DNA from 3 places in the Noviherbaspirillum sp. FW303-A3 genome. Region 2 is predicted to be linked to each of the others. Evidence: riboswitches for the same ligand, from Rfam matches in the RefSeq annotation. Region 2 holds a riboswitch; each other region holds the start of a gene.
The links. A riboswitch is a leader RNA that binds a small molecule or an ion and turns the genes downstream of it on or off. The one in region 2 is predicted to bind cobalamin.
Positions count from the first base shown of each region.

Region 1: linked by a shared signal. The riboswitch ahead of AC3WOY_RS20515 (TonB-dependent receptor domain-containing protein) and the one ahead of AC3WOY_RS11250 (cobaltochelatase subunit CobN) in region 2 are both predicted to bind cobalamin.
Region 3: linked by a shared signal. The riboswitch ahead of bluB (5,6-dimethylbenzimidazole synthase) and the one ahead of AC3WOY_RS11250 (cobaltochelatase subunit CobN) in region 2 are both predicted to bind cobalamin.

Region 1 covers NZ_JBYTAZ010000001.1:4,270,852-4,273,048, forward strand. The annotation lists gene AC3WOY_RS20505 (adenosylcobinamide-GDP ribazoletransferase) at 1-50, shown strand, start outside; gene AC3WOY_RS20510 (histidine phosphatase family protein) at 50-622, shown strand; cobalamin riboswitch at 654-895, shown strand; gene AC3WOY_RS20515 (TonB-dependent receptor domain-containing protein) at 1,030-2,197, shown strand, end outside.
Region 2 covers NZ_JBYTAZ010000001.1:2,295,205-2,297,401, forward strand. The annotation lists gene AC3WOY_RS11250 (cobaltochelatase subunit CobN) at 1-1,223, opposite strand, end outside; cobalamin riboswitch at 1,330-1,533, opposite strand; gene AC3WOY_RS11255 (mandelate racemase/muconate lactonizing enzyme family protein) at 1,615-2,197, opposite strand, start outside.
Region 3 covers NZ_JBYTAZ010000001.1:5,203,436-5,205,632, reverse strand. The annotation lists gene AC3WOY_RS24870 (methyl-accepting chemotaxis protein) at 1-1,080, shown strand, start outside; cobalamin riboswitch at 1,203-1,378, shown strand; gene bluB (5,6-dimethylbenzimidazole synthase) at 1,420-2,181, shown strand.

The DNA.
Region 1 (2,197 bases), 2.0 Mb from region 2:
TGAGCGAAGTCGCGTTCTATCTCGGCGTGCTCGCCGTCGCGGCAAGGTAATGCGCCTCTACCTTATCAGGCACGCGCGGCCGGTCGTGCAAGAAGGCATCTGTTACGGCAGCACCGATTTGCCGGTCGAGGAAGAGCATCAGAATCTAGTGCTGGCGCAACTCGTTCCTGCTTTGCCCGCAGGTGCAGGCGTCTTTTCCAGTCCCTTGAAACGTTGCCGTCACCTTGCATCAAGACTTGCGCTTGGCCGCGGCGAACCTGTATTCGATGCGCGCCTCGCTGAAATGCATTTCGGGGCGTGGGAAATGCAGGCCTGGAATGACATTCCTCGAACCGAGGTCGATGCATGGGCAGCCGACCTGACGCATTATCGACCCGGCGGCGGAGAATGCCTGCTCGATGTGGCGAGGCGTGTGCGCGCATTCCATGACGAACTGTGCGTACAGCGGGCAAATGCCGCAATTGTTGTCGCTCACGCCGGCACGATACGCCTGCTGCATGCCGCTACACAATGCAACTCGCCGGAAGAGATGGTGACCCTTGCCGCCCGCATTCCGAACCGCATCGCCTATGGCGAATTGACTGCAGTCGATTGCCAAATAAATAACAATCACGGCAAGTGACTCTTTTTCTTGTCGGTCTGTATTGCAAGCCTTAAAATGTGCAGGTTTTGGTGCCCGCGCGCATGTTCATGCGCGCAGTTAAACGGGAAACACGAGGCTTGCCAGCAAGCTAACGTGTGCTGCCCCCGCAACGGTAAACAAGCGTCACCCGGAATGCCTCGTCAGCGCATTCCTCATTGACAAGCGTCCTTCAAAGCCACTGTGCAGCCTGCATGGGAAGGTCGGCCGCTTCGCCTTGTCAGCCCGGATACCGGCCAGAACAGGTGGAAGTGTGCGGACGGGGATCTTCGCGATGCGAGCGGCATGCCTTGCGGCGTGTTTCGTTTCCTGATCGACAAACCTGTCCGGACTTCTGTTCATCCAGCCTGCGGGGAAGCGGGCTGGTTGTCTTTCTCTGGAACCTTGTCATGACATCACCCGTTCTTCTGCGCGCAGGCAAACCGCTTGCGATGGCTGTCGCCGTTTCCGCGGCATTTTCCGTTTCCTCCTACGCGCAGGAAAAGAAACTCGATTCCGTCGTCGTCACCGCGACACGTTCTCCCCAGATCGCCAGGGAAGTCCTGGCCGACAACGTTGTCATTACCGCTGAGGAAATCGCCAAGTCGGGCGGCACCTCTATCGCCGATGTGCTGCAGCGCCAGCGCGGCATCGAGATCTCCCGCAACGGCGGGCCGGGCACCCAGTCGTCCGTGTTTATTCGCGGGACCGACAACAAGCAGAACATTGTGCTGATTGACGGCGTACGCGTCGGTTCAGCCACCAGCGGCGGCGCGAGCTGGAATGCGATTCCCTTGTCCCAGATCGACCGCGTGGAAATCGTTTACGGCCCGTTGAGCACCATGTACGGCGCCGATGCCGTTGGCGGCGTGATCCAGATTTTCACGAAGCAGGGTGACGGCGCGCCGGCACCGAGTGCCTCTGTCGGCGCAGGCACCTACGGCACGCGCAGCGCCGAAGCAGGCGTGTCCGGTTCCAGCGAAGGTTTCCGCTACGCGATCCGCGCGGCCCATGAGCGTTCCGACGGCTTCTCGGCGACCAAGCCGGGGAATTTTTCTTTCAATAGGGATCGTGACGGCCATCGTAGCAGCAGCGCGAGCGGACAGTTCAGCTATGCGCTTGCGCAAGGTCATGAAGTCGGAGCCACTTTCCTGCGTAACCTGCTCAAGACGCAATTCGATTCCGGTCCGAGGATGGACGACCGCTCGCGTTATGAAGTGGCGACCTATAGTGTCTTTGCAAAGAACAAAATCCTTCCCAACTGGGACAGCCATGTGCAGCTTTCGCAGTCGAACGACTACAGCTCCAGCGTCGCGTCCTTTGGCAATCCGGTGTACGACACGACCCAGAAGAGCATCAGCTGGCAGAACAACTTCGCCATCGGCAAGACGGATGTGATCCAGGTCATCGCCGAACATCGCAACGAAGAGGTTGACTCAAGCGAGTCTGCCCTGACCCGTGAACGTACGACGAACTCGATCGCCGCCGCATACCAGATGCGGCGCGGCGCGCATCTTGGTGCAGTCAGCCTGCGCAACGATGACAATTCGCAGTTCGGTTCACGGACGACTGGCAGCC
Region 2 (2,197 bases):
GCCTTGCCGCGCAGCGTCAGCCAGCGATGGACACGCGCCGAGAGGAGGTTGATTTCCGCATCCAGTGCGACGGGCGGGCGTGTCTCGATGCCCGTCACGCGATCCAGCCGGCTTCTGCCGAGCGCCGAGACGACGACGGGCTGGCCGATACCCTGCAATTCAGGCAGGGCAACACGATACTGAACGGAGTCGGCAGGCAGTCCGTCCGGCGACAGACGCCACTGGGTTGCGTTGCGTTCAGTCAGACGGATGGCCTTGAAAACGGGTACATCGAGTTTCTTGAAGGCGTCGATCACCGCTTCCCGCCCTTCGGCGGCGCCTACGACGAAGTCCTGCAATACGATCAGCGCAGCGGGCCGTGCCGGTGCAATCAGCTCGGGCAAGCGTTCCAGCACATCGCGCGATGCCGTTCCCCAACGGGTCAGGATCTGCACGCACGGCAGGCCGCGCTGTTCGATGCGTTGGCAGAGCGCAGCGGGCGTGCCGGCATCCATGTTGGCGAGGTCCAAGACCACGACGCTGTGCATCGGGCCTAATCCAAGGGATGCCCCTGCGCTCCTCGCCGATGTGTCACTGAACTCTTTGCCGCCGACGCGCATGCGCAACGCCGGCTCCGGCTTCGGGACCGGCAACGACTGCCGCGGGTCGAGCAGATGAGCAAACAGCGCCGCCATGTTTTCGCTGCCCCAGGCCTGCCAAACTTGGCGGGCGGCCAGCCACCGGCGGGCTGTCGGGTGGGCGCCGGCTGCATGCAAGGCCGATACGGGCGGGTTTTCCTGTGCCAGCTGGAACAATGTATCGGCGGGGAAGTTGCCCAGGCTTCCGGAGCGATCCGCACCGAGGTTGCGGCTCATCAGGTTCAAGCTGGATTCCCCATTCATGGCGAGCACGGCAGTGTGCGGGCGTGCATGGCGCTCCAGGGCATCCTTCAGACGACGCGCCGGGTCGCCGAAAACAGCGGCCGCGAGCACGCTGTCAGCCTGTCCTATCCATTGGCCGAGCTGCCTGTCGCTCGCGGCCATCAGTTGCGCTGGCGTGCGCAGCACGATGCGATCATCGGGGTGACTTGCGAGGTGACGGTGTGCGGCTTCGATGGCGTTTGGCGCCGCACGTTCGGTTACCACTCCGAACAAGGTTGCGGCCCAGCTCTGCGCGCCTGCGGCAAGAAGGATGGCGCAGACCAGATAGCGGGCGAAATGAAAGTCGGTTGAGCGGGCCGGCATATTCTTCTGACGGTGTACTGAAAGGCACCAGGCCAGGAGAAAAAAGCTCACGCGAGCCTGCCGGACGGCAGACATCAATGAAACCTTTCCCATCACCCCGGGGATTGGTGCGGCTATGCTTCAGGCCGGTCTTCTGGCTCGCCTTCATCCTTCCCCGACCTTCCCATGCCAATGCACAGTGGTGTTTTCGGAGTCGTCAGGCTTACAGCAGCGGGGGCTGCGCCGGAATGCCTGATCGCTCAGAGTCACCGGCTTCCCGTTTCACTCGCTCGCAAACAAGGAGCAAGTCACCTAAAGTGACGGCAGTATAACGCAACATTACGCGATGCCCGCGCAGGGTGTGGAGACGTGGACAGGATCAGCAATACCCCCTCGTTCACCCGCTGCCGCGTCAGGTCATGCGGTAATCGCGAATGACATCCTGATCCGGCTCAATGCCAAGCCCGGGCCCCTGCGGCACCTCGATGGCGCCGCGCTTGGGGATGATGGCGTCGCCGTACAGCTGCGCCTCCAGGTCGAAGTAGCGCCACTCGACCAGCGCATTGGGACCGCCCAGTGCGGCGCTCGCATGCACGCTGGCGAGCAGTCCGGGACCGTCATAGAACGTGTGCACCATGACGGTCGTGTTGTGTGCGCTGGCCAATGCGAATACCTTGCGCAATTCGGTGATGCCGCCCATCTTTGCCGGACTCGGCTGCACGAAATCGACGGCCTCCGCTTGCAGCAGGTGCTGGAATTCCATCAGGGTCGATGCATTCTCGCCGGCAGCAACAGGAATGCCGCCTTCGCGGCGCACGCGTGCAAGGCCGGCGACATTTTCGGGAGGCCATACCGGCTCTTCGAGCCAGCGCAAGTGATAGGGCCGCAGTCTGCCGGCCATATCGAGCGCTTCCCGCACCGTCCACGGACAGTTCACGTCGAGGGTGATCTCGATATCGTCCCCGGCTGCCTGGCGCGCGGCGTCGACGCAGCCA
Region 3 (2,197 bases), 2.9 Mb from region 2:
CTTGTCAGGCAATTGGGCGGCGAGCCGGCCTACGCCACCGAGATCGCCAACCGCATCGCAAGCGGCGACCTGACAGTCAATGTTTCTCTGCGCAAGGATGACAATACGAGCATGCTGTCCGCAATGAAAGCAATGCGCGACAGCCTCTCCAATATCGTCCAGGAAGTACGCAAGGGAACGGAATCCATCGCCTCGGCCTCCAGCCAGATCGCGACCGGCAACCTCGACCTCTCCTCACGCACTGAAGAACAGGCAAGCTCGCTGGAAGAAACTGCCTCGTCGATGGAAGAGCTGACCTCCACGGTGAAGCAGAACGCCGACAATGCCCAGCAGGCGAACCAGCTCGCGATGTCCGCCTCCGAGGTGGCAAGCAAGGGCGGAGCGGTCGTTTCGCAAGTCGTCGATACGATGGGTTCGATCAATGAGTCGGCAAAGAAGATCGTCGACATCATCGGCGTCATCGACGGCATCGCCTTCCAGACCAATATCCTTGCGCTGAATGCCGCAGTGGAAGCGGCCCGCGCCGGCGAACAGGGCCGCGGCTTCGCGGTAGTCGCCGCCGAAGTGCGCAACCTGGCGCAGCGTTCCGCCTCGGCCGCCAAGGAAATCAAGGCGCTGATCGACGACTCCGTCGAGAAGGTGGATACCGGATCGCGGCTGGTGGACCAGGCCGGCACGACGATGACCGAGATTGTCGACAGCGTCAAACGCGTGACGGACATCATGGGCGAGATCATGGCGGCCAGCACCGAGCAGACGGCCGGCATCGAGCAGATCAACCAGGCCATCTCGCAGATGGATGAAGTCACACAGCAGAATGCATCGCTGGTGGAAGAAGCGGCTGCAGCGTCCGAATCCCTGCGCGAACAATCCGCATCGCTTGCGGGTGTCGTCAGCGTGTTCAAGGTCGCGGGCGGCGTCCCGTCCGATCAACCGGCAGTCCGGGAGATGCGCGCTCCCGCAAAGCACCTGGGCCGCAAGACCACCTCCAGCACGGCCGTCGCCGCGCAACGCCGTACGGAACCCCGCCAGCTGGTCGCACTGAAGACCGGGACAAATGATGAATGGGATGAGTTCTGACGCCGTCAAGCGGCATTGAAAGCAGCCAGCCGGACAAGCCGGCTGGATTCCTTGGTCAAATCCACTCCGTATTGCCCTCGTGTCATATGTGTAATAGCATTCGGCCCGCCGCGGACATATGCTGCGGCAGATTTTCTTCAGGTGCCCGCAAGGGAGAATCGGGAAGGCGGTGCGATTCCGCCACGTGCCCAACGCTGTGAGGAGGACGGGCAGAGCTGAATGCCACTGGCGCGAGTCGGGAAGGCGCTCTGCACGGATGAATCCGAGTCAGAAGACCGGCCTGAAGATCGACAGCGGCTGCAAGGCCCGGCAGCCGATACTTTTCCTGAAGGGGAATCCATGGAAAACCAGACCATCCAGACCGAACACCAATTTTCCGATGCGGCCCGTGCCGCAGTTTATCAGGCCATTTTCAGCCGCCGGGACGTGCGTGGGCAATTTTTGCCCGATCCCGTTCCCGACGAGGTTTTAAGCCGGGTATTGATGGCAGCGCACCATGCTCCTTCGGTGGGCTTCATGCAGCCCTGGAATTTTCTGCTGGTCCGCTCGCAGGAGGTGAAGCAAAGGGTCCACGACGTATTCAAGAAGGCCAATGACGAAGCTTCGCAGATGTTCGACGGTAACAAGCGCGACATCTACAGCAGCCTCAAGCTCGAAGGCATCCTCGAGTCGCCGGTCAACCTTTGCATCACCTGCGATCGCGAGCGCACTGGCCCCGTTGTGGTGGGGCGCACCCATATCCGGACCATGGATCTCTATAGCAGTGTCTGTGCCGTGCAAAATCTATGGCTGGCCGCCCGCGCAGAAGGCCTGGGGGTGGGCTGGGTGAGCATCTTCAACCAGGACGACTTGCAGGATGCACTCGGCATCCCCCGTAGCATTACCCCGGTCGCCTACCTCTGTCTCGGCTATGTCAGTCATTTCTACCAAAAACCGGAACTGGAAAGCGCAGGTTGGTTGCCCAGGCTGCCCATAGACCAGCTGGTGTATTTCGATCAGTGGGCCCAGAAGCCAAAAGCCGACGAAACGCTAATCGATCACTTGCGCCAACAGCAGGCGACCATTGAAGTACGCGGCAATAATGGGCCGGGGCTGAAATAGCCTTTCCGGCATGGCA